Victivallis sp. Marseille-Q1083: one gene and its partner. The protein of the gene in region 1 interacts with the protein of each later gene in a pairwise test. Links are inferred from orthologs where the notes say so. Each region holds a gene or a part of one and is shown on either strand. Other genes may lie near its edges.

The links.
Region 2: the proteins of uvrB (region 1) and uvrA interact in binary tests that used the Escherichia coli proteins (3 or more experiments, as listed by UniProt). The link is inferred for Victivallis sp. Marseille-Q1083 from one-to-one orthologs.

The regions. Positions count from the first base shown.
Region 1 is NZ_CAHJXL010000001.1:3,066,327-3,072,900, reverse strand. What follows is about bases 1,164-4,162. They hold uvrB (excinuclease ABC subunit UvrB), read left to right. Parts: upstream 1,164-1,638; coding sequence 1,639-3,687; downstream 3,688-4,162. Other genes in these bases: HWX74_RS12620 (serpin family protein), read left to right, coding at 3,684-4,162; HWX74_RS12630 (hypothetical protein), read left to right, coding at 1,164-1,628. Also shown: pgk (phosphoglycerate kinase), read left to right, coding at 1-167; more of HWX74_RS12630, read left to right, coding at 327-1,163; more of HWX74_RS12620, read left to right, coding at 4,163-4,898; HWX74_RS12615 (TIGR01212 family radical SAM protein), read left to right, coding at 4,895-6,574. UniProt on the Escherichia coli protein: The UvrABC repair system catalyzes the recognition and processing of DNA lesions. A damage recognition complex composed of 2 UvrA and 2 UvrB subunits scans DNA for abnormalities.
Region 2 is NZ_CAHJXL010000001.1:1,840,485-1,847,482, forward strand. What follows is about bases 1,934-5,356. They hold uvrA (excinuclease ABC subunit UvrA), read right to left. Parts: upstream 4,987-5,356; coding sequence 2,134-4,986; downstream 1,934-2,133. Other genes in these bases: HWX74_RS07425 (AEC family transporter), read right to left, coding at 1,934-2,054; HWX74_RS07435 (TolC family protein), read left to right, coding at 5,250-5,356. Outside these bases: HWX74_RS07420 (hypothetical protein), read left to right, coding at 1-941; more of HWX74_RS07425, read right to left, coding at 1,137-1,933; more of HWX74_RS07435, read left to right, coding at 5,357-6,665; HWX74_RS07440 (amidophosphoribosyltransferase), read right to left, coding at 6,690-6,998. UniProt on the Escherichia coli protein: The UvrABC repair system catalyzes the recognition and processing of DNA lesions. UvrA is an ATPase and a DNA-binding protein. A damage recognition complex composed of 2 UvrA and 2 UvrB subunits scans DNA for abnormalities.

The DNA of each region.
Region 1 (6,574 bases):
CCGACTGCGACTGCATCAGCATCATCGGCGGCGGCGACTCCGTCGCGGCGGTCAACCAGAGCGGTTTGGCCGACAAGATGTCGCACATCTCCACCGGCGGCGGCGCGTCCCTCGAATTCCTCGAAGGCAAGGCCCTGCCCGGCGTCGTCGCCCTGGCGGACGCCTGAGCCGGCCGGCAAAGGAAGGACGCGGGCGGGAAAACCTTCTTGAAAGAAGGCGCCTTGCCGGGTTCTTCCTTCGCCAGAGCTTTTGCCGTCTTTTTCCGGCCGGCGCCGCCGGTCGGGAAAAGACCATATTTTTTTCGGCATCATTCCAAGCCGCCGTCGATGAAATTCAAAGTTCTCCTGCCTGATATTCTCTGGTCCTGCCTGCCGCCGCTGGCCGGATTTCTCGTCGCATTGGCCGGCGGCATTCATTACGCCCCCTTCCCTGACTGCGGCGATTACCTGGTGCTGGCCGAAACACTGCGCAATACCGGTCAGTTCGATTATCCGGCGGCGGTTCCCGATGGCTGGCGGGCGCCGGGCGTTCCGATGCTGCTGGCCTTGTTCGGCAGCTATCTCTGGCTGAATCTGCTGTCCGCCTGGGGCATCACCTTTCTGATCTTGCGACTGGCGAACTATTTTCGTTTGCGTTACCGCCGGTTCGTCGTCTTTTTCCTGGGCGGCAGCGCCGGTTTCCTGGCCTGCACGGCAGTGCCGTTGTCCGAAATTCCCTTCCTGTTTTTCTTCTCCCTGATGTTGTTTTTAATAGCCAGGGACAGGCCAGCAGGAGCTGGCCTGTCCCTGGCAGCAGCTAGCTGCTGCCGCCCGGCGGCCATGTTCTTCTTCATCCCGGCGACACTTTTTCTGCTGTGGCAATGGCGGCACGCCCTGACCCGCCGCCGCTGGCTGGCGCTGCTGTGGTTCGTCCTGGCGGCCAATTCGCTGCCGCTGGCCTGGAGCTGGCGCAACTACCTCCATTACGGCCATTTCGAATTTTCTTCGCATGGCGGCTATTATCTGCTGTTTTACAAGGCCGGCAGCTACCTGTCGGTCCGGGACGGCCACCCTTTCGACCAGGTGCGCCGCGAACTGGACGCCAGGCTGCCGGCCGAACCGGACACATTCCTCCGCAGCCGGCTGGCCGGACAACTCGGCCGGCAACTCATTCTGGAAAATCTATCCGGCTTCCTGCGGTGGCTGCCGTGCAATCTGATCGATTTTTTCCAGCCGGACATCACGCCGCTGCTGGAACGGCTGCAAATCGCTGCCGGCAACCGCGGCACGCTGGATATTCTGCGCCGGCAGGGACTGTTCGCGGCAATCCGCCACTATTTCGCCGGCAACCTGCCGGCGACCGTGCTGACCGTCCTCTACCTGCCCTGGTACGGCCTGCTCTGGCTGCTGACCGGTTACGGCTTCTGGCGGCTCTGCCGGCAAAAACAGTGGACGCTGGTGATCGCGGTGCTGCTGTCGTGCGGTTATTTCATGCTGCTGCCGCTCGGCAATCTGGACTGGCGTTTCCGGCTGCCGCTGCTGCCGCTCGGCTGCCTGCTGGCCCTGTACGGCATCAATCAACTTCCAAGACCGCTCAAATTGCCGGAAACGGCCCGGACGAAGGTTGACAATTCCGCCCTGCAACATTAAATTGTCTTTCATCATGGCACTATTCAAATTACAATCTTCCTACCGTCCCTCCGGCGACCAGCCGCAGGCGATTGAAGCGCTGCTGCAGGGCTTTGCCGCCAAAAAACGTTATCAAACGCTGCTCGGCGTCACCGGCTCCGGCAAAACCTTCACGCTGGCCAATGTCATCGCCAAGCTGGAGCGGCCGGTGCTGATCTTGTCGCACAACAAGACGCTGGCCGCCCAGTTGTACAGTGAATTCAAGGGTTTCTTCCCGGAAAACGCCGTCGAATATTTCATCAGCTATTACGATTACTACCTGCCGGAATCCTACATTCCGCAGACCGACACTTACATCGCCAAAGACGCCAGCATCAACGACAGCATCGAAAAATTGCGCCTGTCGGCCACCGCTTCGCTGGTCGAGCGGCGCGATGTCATCGTCGTCGCCAGCGTCTCCTGCATCTACGGCCTGGGCTCGCCGGACGATTATGCCGACATGTGCGTCACCGTCCGGGTCGGCGACCAACTCGAACGCAACGCAATGCTGCACCGGCTGATCGACATCCAGTATGAACGCAACGATACGGCGCCGGAAGCCGGCCAGTTCCGGGTGCGCGGCGACGCGGTGGAAATTCATGAACCGCAACGCGATGATTTCATCCGGATCAATTTCTGGGGCAATGAGGTGGAAAGCATTTCCCGCCACGACGCCGTCAGCGGCCAGCTGAAAACCCGGCCGAATAAAATCACTTTTTTCCCCTGCAAGCACTTCGTGCTGCCGGCCCACCGGATCGAAGAGGCTTCCGACGCCATCCGCCGGGAGATGAAGGAGCGGGTTCGTTTTTTTGAAAACAACGGGCTGCTGGTCGAAGCCCAGCGCATCTACCAGCGGGTTAATTACGACCTTGAAATGATGCAGGAGATCGGCTATTGCAGCGGCATCGAGAATTACTCGATGCACCTGGCCAAACGCCGGCCGGGCAGCCGGCCCTACTGCCTGTTCGACTTCTTTCCGCCCGACCTGGTGACGGTCATCGACGAATCGCATGTGACGCTGCCGCAGGTGCAGGGCATGTACAAGGCCGACCGCAGCCGCAAGCAGACGTTGATCGACCACGGCTTCCGGCTGCCTTCGGCGCTCGAAAACCGGCCGTTGAAATTCGATGAATTCGAAAAATTGACCAATGACATCGTTTTCGTGTCGGCGACTCCCGGCCCGTATGAGCTGGAGCACTCCGGCGGCGTCATCGAACAGATCATCCGGCCGACCGGCCTGCTCGACCCGCTGATCGAAGTGCGGCCGCTGGAGGGCCAGGTCGACGACGTCATGGCCGAAATCCGCGCCGCCGCCGCCAAACACGAACGGGTACTGGTCACCACGCTGACCAAAAAGAGTTCCGAACGGCTGGCCGATTACCTGAGCGAGCTCGGCTTGAAAACCAGCTACCTGCATTCGGAACTCGACGCGCTGGAACGGGTCCGGGTGCTGGCCAAATTGCGGGAAGGCGATTTCGACTGCCTGATCGGCATCAATCTGCTGCGCGAAGGCATCGACCTGCCGGAAGTGGCGCTGGTCGCCATCCTCGACGCCGACAAAGAAGGCTTCCTGCGTTCGGAGCGTTCGCTCATCCAGGTGGCCGGCCGGGCGGCGCGGAATGTCAACGGACGGGTCATCCTCTACGGCGACCATATCACCCCGAGCATGCAGGCCCTGATCGACGGCAGCCAGGCCCGCCGCGCCCGCCAGGAGGAATACAACCGGCAACACCGCATCACTCCCAAAACCATCGTCAAAGACAAACTGGCCAGCATCGCCGATGTCGTCGCCAACGGCCAGGAATCGAAGAAAAAATTCGGCAACGCCGATGCCGCCCGGGCCATTTTGGACGGCGTCGTGCCGGCGGCGGCGGACGGCGGCAGCCTGACCGGCGAAGAGCTTCAGGAACTCATCCTGGAACTGGAAGGCGAAATGCTCTCCGCCGCCGAAGCGCTGGAATTCGAACGGGCGGCGACACTGCGCGATCAGATTCGGAAATTAAGCAAAAATAATTTTATCGAATCAGGAAATAAAAAATGAAACTTTTGGCAATTTTCCTGTTGGCGGCGGCGATCTGGCTGCCGCCCGGCGACGCCAGTCCGGCCGAACCGGCGGTAAAAACCGAAACGGCGGAATTGGTCGAGGGCAATACCGCGTTCGCTTTCCGACTCTACCGGGAACTGGCCGGGGTCAAGAACAATTTTTGTTTTTCGCCTTATTCCATCTCCTGCCTGATGGCCATGCCCTACCTCGGAGCCGACAGCGGCAGCGCGGCCGAACTCCAGACGGCGCTGAACTATCCGGACCGCCCGGAGACCGCTTTTGCCGCATTACAGCAACGGTTCGCCCGGACGGCGGAGAAGGAAGACGTCACTTTGGAGTTCCTCTCGGCAATTTTCCTGCAGGAAGACATCCCGCCGCGGGCGGATTACCGGCGGAAAATCGAGCAGTTTTTCGCGCCGCAATTCGAATTGGTGGATTTTTTGCGCCGCCCGGCCGATGCCGTCACCCGTATCAATGCCGCCGCCGCTGAAGGAACGCATGGCCGAATCACCAAAATCGTCGATACGGACGATGTCAAAAACGCTTACATGGTATTGTTGAACTGCGTTTATTTCCTCGGACGCTGGGAATCGCCGTTCGACAGACATTTCACCCGGCCGGAAGAATTCCATCAGGCGGACGGCACCAGCACGCCGGTGCCGTTCATGCGGCAAACCGCCAATTACCGCTACGCGAAACTGCCGTACGGTCAGGCCATTCAATTGAATTACCGTCCCGGCGACCTTTCCATGCTGTTCCTGCTGCCGGAGCCGGATAGCTCACTGGAAACCCTGGAACAATTGCTTTCCGCCGAGGAATGGGCAAAGGTTCTCCAACAACTCTCCCAGCAGAAGATCGACCTCTTCCTGCCGAAATTCAAACTGACCAGCGAGATGAATTTGATACCGCCATTGAAAGCGCTCGGCCTGGACGACGTATTCACGCCCGGCAAAGCCGACTTCTCCGGCATCACCGACGCTTTTCCGCTCTATATCGGCCTGATCAAGCAGAAAGTGTTCCTCGAAGTCGATGAACGGGGCAGCGAAGCAACCGCCGCCACCGCGATTGGGATGTGGACCGGCAGCGTTCCGAGGCCGGAGCCGCCGCCTCTTACGCTCCGCCTTGACCGGCCGTTCCTTTATGCCATCATCGACAATGCCACCGGAATGATTCTCTTCCTCGGCCGCATCGTTACATTCCAGACATGAAGAAACTGATTTTTTTCAAAGACTACCTGACCGGCCGGTACGGCAAGCCGCTCTACCGGATTCCGGTCGATCTTGCGCTCGGCTGCCCGAACCGGGACCGGGAACTGCGCGGCGGCTGTCTGTTCTGCGCCGCCGACGGCAGCCGGGCCCGCCACCTGGCCCGCCAGCTGCAACTGCCGGAACAAGTCGCCCGCGGCATCGCTTTCGCCCGGCAGCGCTACCGGGCCGAACCGCCTTACATCGCCTATTTCCAGTCGTTCACCAACACGTATGCTCCGGTGGAACAACTGCGCAGTTACTATGAAACCGTGCTCGCTCAGGCCGATTTCCGGCTGGTCATCATCGCCACCCGGCCGGACGCCCTGCCCGAACCGGTGCTCGATTACCTTGCCGAACTCAACCGGCGCTATGAAGTCTGGGTCGAACTCGGCGTCCAATCCTGCCACGACCGGACGCTGCAGTTGATCCGCCGCGGCCACGATTTCGCCGCCGTCAGACTGGCGGCGCAGCGCCTGGCCGAACGGCAGCTCCGGACGGCGGCGCACCTGATCCTCGGCTTGCCGCAGGAAACGCCGGAGATGTGGAGCCGGAGTGCCGAATTGCTGGCCGAACTGCCGTTCCAGGCGGTCAAACTGCATCAGTTGATGGTATTGAAGAACAGCCCGCTGGCCGCCTGGTACGGCGATCCGGGCCGCAGGACGCAGCTTCGTCTGCTCAACGAATATGAATATGCCGCCGCCGCCGCCGATTTCCTGCGGCGCCAACCGGAAGGACGCATCGTCATGCGCCTGACCGGCGACGCGGCTTCCGATGCGCTGATCGCGCCGAAATGGTGGATGAGCAAAGGACAGTTCCTCGAATTCTTCCGCCGGGAATTCGCCCGGGAATCGCCGGAATTATTTCCGAAAGTCGCCACCGGGGACGGCAGCTACACCTTGTACCATCCCCGTTACCGGCAGCATTTTCATTCGCTGGCCGGCGCCAGAAGCGAAGCGGAAAAGAAATTCATCGAGGCCGTAAACCTGCCGGAACAATTGCAGCAGGGCCGGAGTCTCCGGCTGCTGGACATCGGTTTCGGCCTCGGCGTCAACGCATTCACCGCACTGGCCGCCGCCGAACAGGCCGGGACAGGCCGGCTGGACATCGTTTCACTGGAAAATGACCGCCGGGTGCTGGCCGCCGCTTTGCCGCTGTATCCGGCCGACAGCCGGGAAGGGGAAATTCTGAAGGCGCTGGAACGACGGCAATATTGGCAGGGGCGGTTTGCCGCCCTGCACCTGCTGTTCGGCGACGCCCGCCGGCAAATCCGGCAATTGTCCGGTGTTTTCGACCTGATCTTCATGGACGGCTTCTCTCCCGACGTCAACCCGGAACTGTGGAGCTACGACTTCATCCGCCAATTGAAAACACATCTCGCCGCCGACGGCCGGATCGTCACCTACTGCAGCGCCTACCCGTTGCGCGGCGCGCTGCACCGCGCCGGCCTCGCCGTCGGCGAAACCACTCCGTTCGGCCGCAGACGCGGCGGCACGCTGGCTGCCCGCCGGGGGCCGCTGCCGCCGTTGAGCGACAAGGAGTGGAACATCATCCTCGGCTCCACCGCCGGCGTCCCCTACCGGGACCGCGGACTCGCCGCCGACGCGGACACCATTTTGCGACGCCGTGAATTGGTGGTC
Region 2 (6,998 bases), 1.2 Mb from region 1 along the record:
GCGGCAATTACATCAGCCTCGAAGCAGAAAAGAAATTGGGGGAAGCCGGCGTGTCGGTCTCGCCGGAAGTGGCGCGCGAATTGGGCAAGAAAATAATGCTGCAGAATTTCGATGCCGCTCGGGCCGAAGGCTGGGATGGTTACGGCATGGATGAATTCGGCGGCTACATCGGTTCGAAATCTGAGGCGCAGAACATCGGTTTTCTCCACGGCATCGCCGATGCGAATTTGCCGAAGGAGTTTATTTTGGCCGCCTGGCAGGCCGGCTGTCCCAGCGCCGAACTGCTGGGAACTTACAAGGATAAGGTCGATTTCCTGCTGCTGGAATCTTATGTCCTGGAAATTGTGCCGGAACAACTGGGACTGGAACGGATGGATCACGACCTGGCCGGCCGGCTGGCCGATGCCCGGATGCTGGACCTGTTCACGGCACCGTATGACAGCCGCTGTCGCGTGTTGCCAACCATCGAATTGACGGACAGTCTGCCGGTGCGGGAATATGAAAACTACCTGCGGCTGCAGCGCCGGGAATTTCCGGAAGTACGCGGCGTCGGCTTTTTCAACATCCTCAAGGAGAAGAAAGATCATTACAAGCTGGTCGACCGGATGTGCTACGATTATTTTGTGCGGCCGGTGTTGACATTCCAGCCGGATGCGCTGGTGTTCGACCGGTATGGTTCGGGCAAAGTGGTGGCTGCCGTCAGCAATATCGGTGCGATCGACAGCGGCGAAGTTTCCCTGCGGCTGCTGGCCGACGGCCAGGAAGTCGCCAGAGCCGCCGTACCGCAGGTGCCGGCCGGTTACAGCCGCCTGGACAACCGTAGCGCGGTAGAGTTCGACTGGAGTCCGGAACCGGGCCTGCACCAGGTGCGGGCGGAATTGGTTTCGGCTCCCGACTGCACGGTAATCGATCCGGCCGTCGAACTGGAAATCTGGAATTGAAAAAAACAAACAGGAACGGTCGCCAAAATGATGGAACGAGCTGCATGGATGAGCGGGAAGTACGGTTTAATGGTACATTCTCTGCTTACCGGAAGTGTTGTGGAATCCGACCGGAAAGCCGCCGATATCAATCCGGCGGCGGAAGCGGCCACCTGGAATCTGGGGATTTTTTCCAAAATCGGCGCCTTGGGATTGCTACAGCAAATTGAGCATCAATGGGATGGAAAAGAGCGACAATACGGTGGTGACGACGATCGCCTGACCGGCGAAATCGGTACAGCCGCCGTAACGCTGGGTGATCAGGACCGAGCTGGAAGAAACCGGCATCAGCGCGACGACGAAGGTTACTTCGTAGACCTCCCGCGGCAGCGGCAGCAGTTTCAGCGCCAGGACGATCAGCAGCGGCAGCAGCACCAGCCGGACGGCCGACAGATAGAAAACGTCGAATTTGTAATGGAAAATTTTGCCGGCGCTGTTGTAGATGGCCGCACCGATCAGCAGCAGCATGACCGGCACCGAGGCGTCGCCGATGCTGCGGGCGGTGTTGGCCAGCACCGTCGGAATCGGGAGACCGAGAAAGGAGACGAACAGCGCGGCGGCCACCGCCAGCAGATTGATCGAAAAAATATTCTTGATCGATTGACTCAGGCCGCTGCCGCCGAGGGTCAGAACCCCGATCGTCCAGAAGCCGATCGTCGAACCGACGTTCATCAGCAGCAACAGTGATACGTAATGTTCGCCCCAGATTTTGTCGAGCACGATCAGCGGCAGAAAGACGTAGTTGTTGACCGCGCAGAAATGGTGAAACGTCGCCAGCCGCGCCGGCGTCCGGCCGCGCATGCCCCGGCGCAGCCCGAATCCGGCCAGCGCGCCGAACGCCATCAGTGCGAAGCCGAGCACCGGCATCAGCCACAGATCGTTGAGCCGGGAAGGATCGAAATTGCGGGTGATCGATGAAAATACCATCAGCGGAAACATCAGATCAAGGGTGAGACGGCCCAGTCGCGGCAGATCGCCCGGCTGCAGAAATTGGTAGCGCATCGCCAGCGCGCCGAGTCCGAAGGCCAGAAACGTTTCGACGATCGCCAGGAAAACATTCAACATCAAATCCATGAAAACGATAACTCCAGCGAACCAAAAGCCCGCCCGGAGGTTTGACTTTCCGGGCGCCTGACTGTTCCGACCGGCCGCTTCAGCCGAGATATGGCTTCAGGTATTGTCCGGTATGGGATTTTTTGCATCTGGCTAGCTCCTCCGGCGTTCCCGCCTTGATCAGCCGGCCGCCGGCCGCCCCGCCTTCCGGGCCCATGTCGATGACGTAATCGGCCGTCTTGATGACGTCCAGATTGTGTTCGATGACCAGGATGGTGTTGCCGAGATCCCGCAGGTGCAGCAGCACCTTCAGCAACTGGTCGATGTCGGCCAGGTGCAAGCCGGTGGTCGGTTCATCCAGGATATAGATGGTGTGACCGCGCGGAATCCTGGCCAGCTCGGTCGCCAGCTTGACCCGCTGCGCTTCGCCGCCGGACAGCGTCGTCGCCGGCTGTCCGAGGTGGATATAACCCAACCCGACTTCCTGCAGCGTCCTGAATTTCCGCATCAGCGGCGGCACCGCCTCGAAAAATTCCACCGCCTGGTTGACGGTCAGATCGAGCACCTCGGCGATGTTCAGCTTCTTGTAACGCACACTCAAGGTTTCCGCGTTGAATCGCTTGCCGCCGCAACTGGCGCACTCGACGTAAACGTCGGAGAGGAACTGCATTTCGATCTTCTTGATGCCGTCGCCCCTGCACTCTTCACAACGGCCGCCTTTGACGTTGAAACTGAACCGGCCGGGCTGGTAACCGCGCACTTTGGATTCCGGCAGCTCGGCATAAAGTTTGCGGATCAGTCCGAACGCTTCGGTGTAAGTCGCCGGATTGGAACGCGGCGTCCGGCCGATCGGCGTCTGGTCGATGACGATCGCCTTGTCGATAAACTCCAGTCCTTCGATGGCATCGTGGTCGCCGGGTTCGGCGTCCAGCAGGCCCATCCGTTTGTTCAAAGCCCGGACCAGAATTTCGTTGACCAGCGAACTTTTGCCGGAACCGGAGACGCCGGTGACGCAGCAGAATGTCCCCAGCGGAATGCTGACGTCGATATTTTTCAGATTGTTCTGCCGGGCGCCGCGGATCGTCAGGCGTTTGCCGTTGCCGGTCTGCCGTTGCGCCGGCACCGGGATGAACCGCCGCCCGGACAGGTAATCGCCGGTCAGCGACTGCGGCGCCGCGGCGATCGCTTCCGGCGGACCGGCGGCCACCAGTTCGCCGCCGTGCCGTCCGGCGCCGGGACCGATGTCCAGCACGTAATCCGCCGCCCGGATGGTATCCAGATCGTGTTCGACAACGACGACGGTATTGCCCAGGTCGCGCAATTGCTTCAAGGTCGCCAGCAGCCGGTCGTTGTCGCGCTGATGCAGCCCGATGCTCGGTTCGTCGAGGATATACAGCACGCCGACCAGCGCGCAGCCCAGCTGGGTGGCCAGCCGGATGCGCTGCGCCTCGCCGCCGGACAGCGTGCCGCTGACCCGGTTCAGCGCCAGGTAGGACAAGCCGACATCCTGGAGGAATTGCAAGCGCGAACCGATTTCCCGCAGGGCTTCTTCGGCGATTTTGCGCTCCTCGACGCCCAACCGGATGTGGCGGATGAACTCCAGCGCATCGTCGACCGGCAGGGCGTTGAATTTGTCGATGGCCATGCCGTCGACCGTTACCGCCAGGCTGACCGGATTGAGCCGGGCGCCGTGGCAGACCGGACAGGGGCGCGGCGACAGATAACTCTGCAGCCGCTCCCGCACCGAATCGCTCTCGGTTTCGCCGAGCCGCCGCTGCAGATTGGCCAGAACTCCTTCGAACGGCTTGCTCCAGTGGAATTTGCGGCCACGGATGTGGTAGTCGAATTCGAGCGGCTTGCTGCCGCTGCCGTAAAGGATCAGGTGCTGGATGGCTTCCGGCAGCTTTTCGAACGGCGTTGTCAGCATTTTCGGCTCATTCCAGGCTTCCGCCAGCTTGCGGAGCAGCAGATTGTAATAGATGATCAGATGCCGGGGGCCGCGCCGCCAGCCGGGGATGGCGCCGTCCTTGATCGACAGCGAACGGTCCGGGATGACCAGTTGAGGGTCCATGACCATCTGGACGCCGAGGCCGTTGCAGGCCGGGCAGGCGCCGTACGGGCTGTTGAACGAGAAGTTGCGCGGCAGCAATTGGCCGAAGCTGATTCCGCATTCCAGACAGGCCAGGTGTTCGCTCAACTGCTCTTCCAGCCAGGCCGGTCCGTCCGCTTCCGGATTTTCCTGCAGAAGGGTGAGGACCCCTTCGCCGTGTTTCAGCGCCAGTTCCACCGAATCGCTCAGACGAATCCGGTCGATCTGGCCCGACACCAGCCGGTCGACGACGGCCTCGATCGTATGTTTTCTGGTCTTTTCCAGCGCCGGAATTTCCTCTTCGAGCAGCCGTATTTCACCGTCGACCCGGGCCCGGACGAAACCTTCGGCACGCATCTTTTCAAAGATGTCCCTGTGTTCCCCTTTGCGGCCGGCGACGAACGGAGCCAGCAGCATCAGTTTCCGGCCGGCCGGCAGCGCCTCGATGGTGTCGCAGATCGCTTGGGCCGATTGCGGTTTCAGCTTGCGGTCGCAATGCGGACAGTGCGGCACTCCGACATGGGCGTAGAGGAGGCGCAGGTAGTCGTAAATTTCGGTGACGGTGGCGACGGTCGACCGCGGTGAAGCCCCGGCGGACCGCTGTTCGATGGCGATGGCCGGTGACAATCCTTCGATATGATCGACTTTCGGCTTCTGCAGCCGGTCGAGAAACTGCCTGGCATACGCCGACAGACTTTCCACATACCGGCGCTGTCCCTCCGCGTACAGTGTATCAAAGGCGAGCGAACTCTTGCCGGACCCGGACAAACCGGTGATGACCACCAGTCGATTGCGGGGAATTTCCACATCGATGGATTTGAGATTGTGCTGGGCCGCACCTTTGATGGTAATTTTATCAAGCATATTATTTTATTCTCCTGTAAACTACGCTACAGACAACAAGCCACGCCAAATGGCAGCGCCGGAAAATCGGGGAAACCATAATCTACATCTTTTCCGGCAAAAAGAAAACCGGATTTGCCGTTTCCTGCCGTCTATTTTCCAGCCGGCCCGGCAATTGACCTGACGTTGTTATTTGTATTTTCTTGAAACGGCGGTAAAATATAGAGCATGAGGAAATGCGTAACCGAGTGATTTTTCGGATTTTTCACGGGAGGAGGAGTGCGATGAAAAATCTTCGTCATTGGCTGCCGGCGGCGTTGATTCTGCTGCTCGGCGGCTGCCATACCGCTGCGCCGCCGGCGGTGGAGTTGTTGAGCGATACCTATGGTCCGGCCAACCGGGAGGCCACCGATCGGATGCTGGCCGGACTCAAGGAACTCAAATTGCGGGACGCCCAGGAAATTGCCGTGCTCAACAACCAGAACTATCTGGCGGCCGGGCAGGCGGTTTATGCGGCGAAAATGCGTTATTACCAGTCGTTGGGGGCGTTTTTGCCGCAAATTACCGCCGGGACCGATGCCGGCCAGCACTTGAACTGGCACAATCACCTGGAAAATCAATTGATGGACGAACCCGGCCGGCGTTATAATTTCACCAGCATGACCAATGTCACCGCCAGCTGGCTGCTGTTCGACGGACTCGGCCGGGAATTTGCCATGCTGGCCCGCGAGAGCGGCTTCCGGCGGGAAATGGCGATGGAGATGAAGACCAAATGCATGTTGCGCCGGGCGGTCGCCTATGCCTATTTCGACTGGCAACTGGCGGCGGAAATCGACCGGATTCAACAGGACAACCGCCAGTTTCAGCAAACGATGCGGCAGGAGGCCGAAACCGGTTTTGAAGCCGGCCGGCGGGTGCGGGATGAAGTGCTGAACTTTCAGTTGCAGCAGGGCTTTGCCCAAACCGACATCATTCAGGCGCGATACCAGCAGGAAATTGCCGGTTACGCGCTGGCGCAATTGATGGGGTATGCCGAAGGGCGGCTGCCGGCGCATCTGGAATTGACCGGACTGGAAGGCAATCTGCGGCCGATTCCCTATTCGGCGGACCTCTGTTTGGACATCGCGCTGCACAACAGCCCGATCATGCACATCATGGAGGAGACGCTGAAGATGGCCGAGTACGAGAAATACCGCTCCTACAGCGCTTTTTCACCGCAGATTTACGCTTACAGCCAGTTTGACTACGCCGCTTCTTCTTCGCGCTACCAGGATTTCCGTTTCGACCGCAACTATTACGACGGGCCGGGCGTCAGTTACGGCGTGCGCGCCGAATGGATGATCTTCAACGGCTTCGCCCGCTACAATGCGATGCGCGAACAACAGGCGGCTTACGCGGCGACCCGATACCGGATGGCGGAAACCTATCTGGAAATCGTCAACGACATTCTGGCCGGCTATGCCTGGTACCAAAGCTGTCTGGAACAGGCCAAGGTTTACCGGGAACTGTTGGCGGCGGCCCGGGAACAGCGCGAGCTGGTCGTCGAACGCTACCGCCAACGCGACGAATCGGTCGACCGGGTCGACCGGGCGCAGAGCAATCTGATCCAGGCGCAGACTCGTTATGCCGAACTGGTGACCAATATGAAAAAAGCGGTCGCTCAGCTGGAAGCGATCATGATGATCGATATTTTCGAGTGACCGCCGTTGCCGCGACCCGGAATGCTACCGTTTGGCCGCTTCCGGCTCCCAGCCGTCCCAGCAGTAAGTGCAGACCTGCTCGCGCGGCAGGCCGATCGCGCCCAGCAATTTCTCCAGCTTCTGATATTTCAAGCTGTTCAAATTGAGTTCCTTGCGGACTTCTTCGACCATGCTTTCATATTCCGGCGAACCGTATTCAAGATATTTGGCGATGGTCGCATCGTCGCATTTGCCATTTTCCAGCCGCTCGATTGCCCGCCGGGCGGCGAGGTCGAGTTCGGAACGCGAACGGGAAAAATTGAGGAATTTGCAGCCGAAAACCAACGGCGGCGA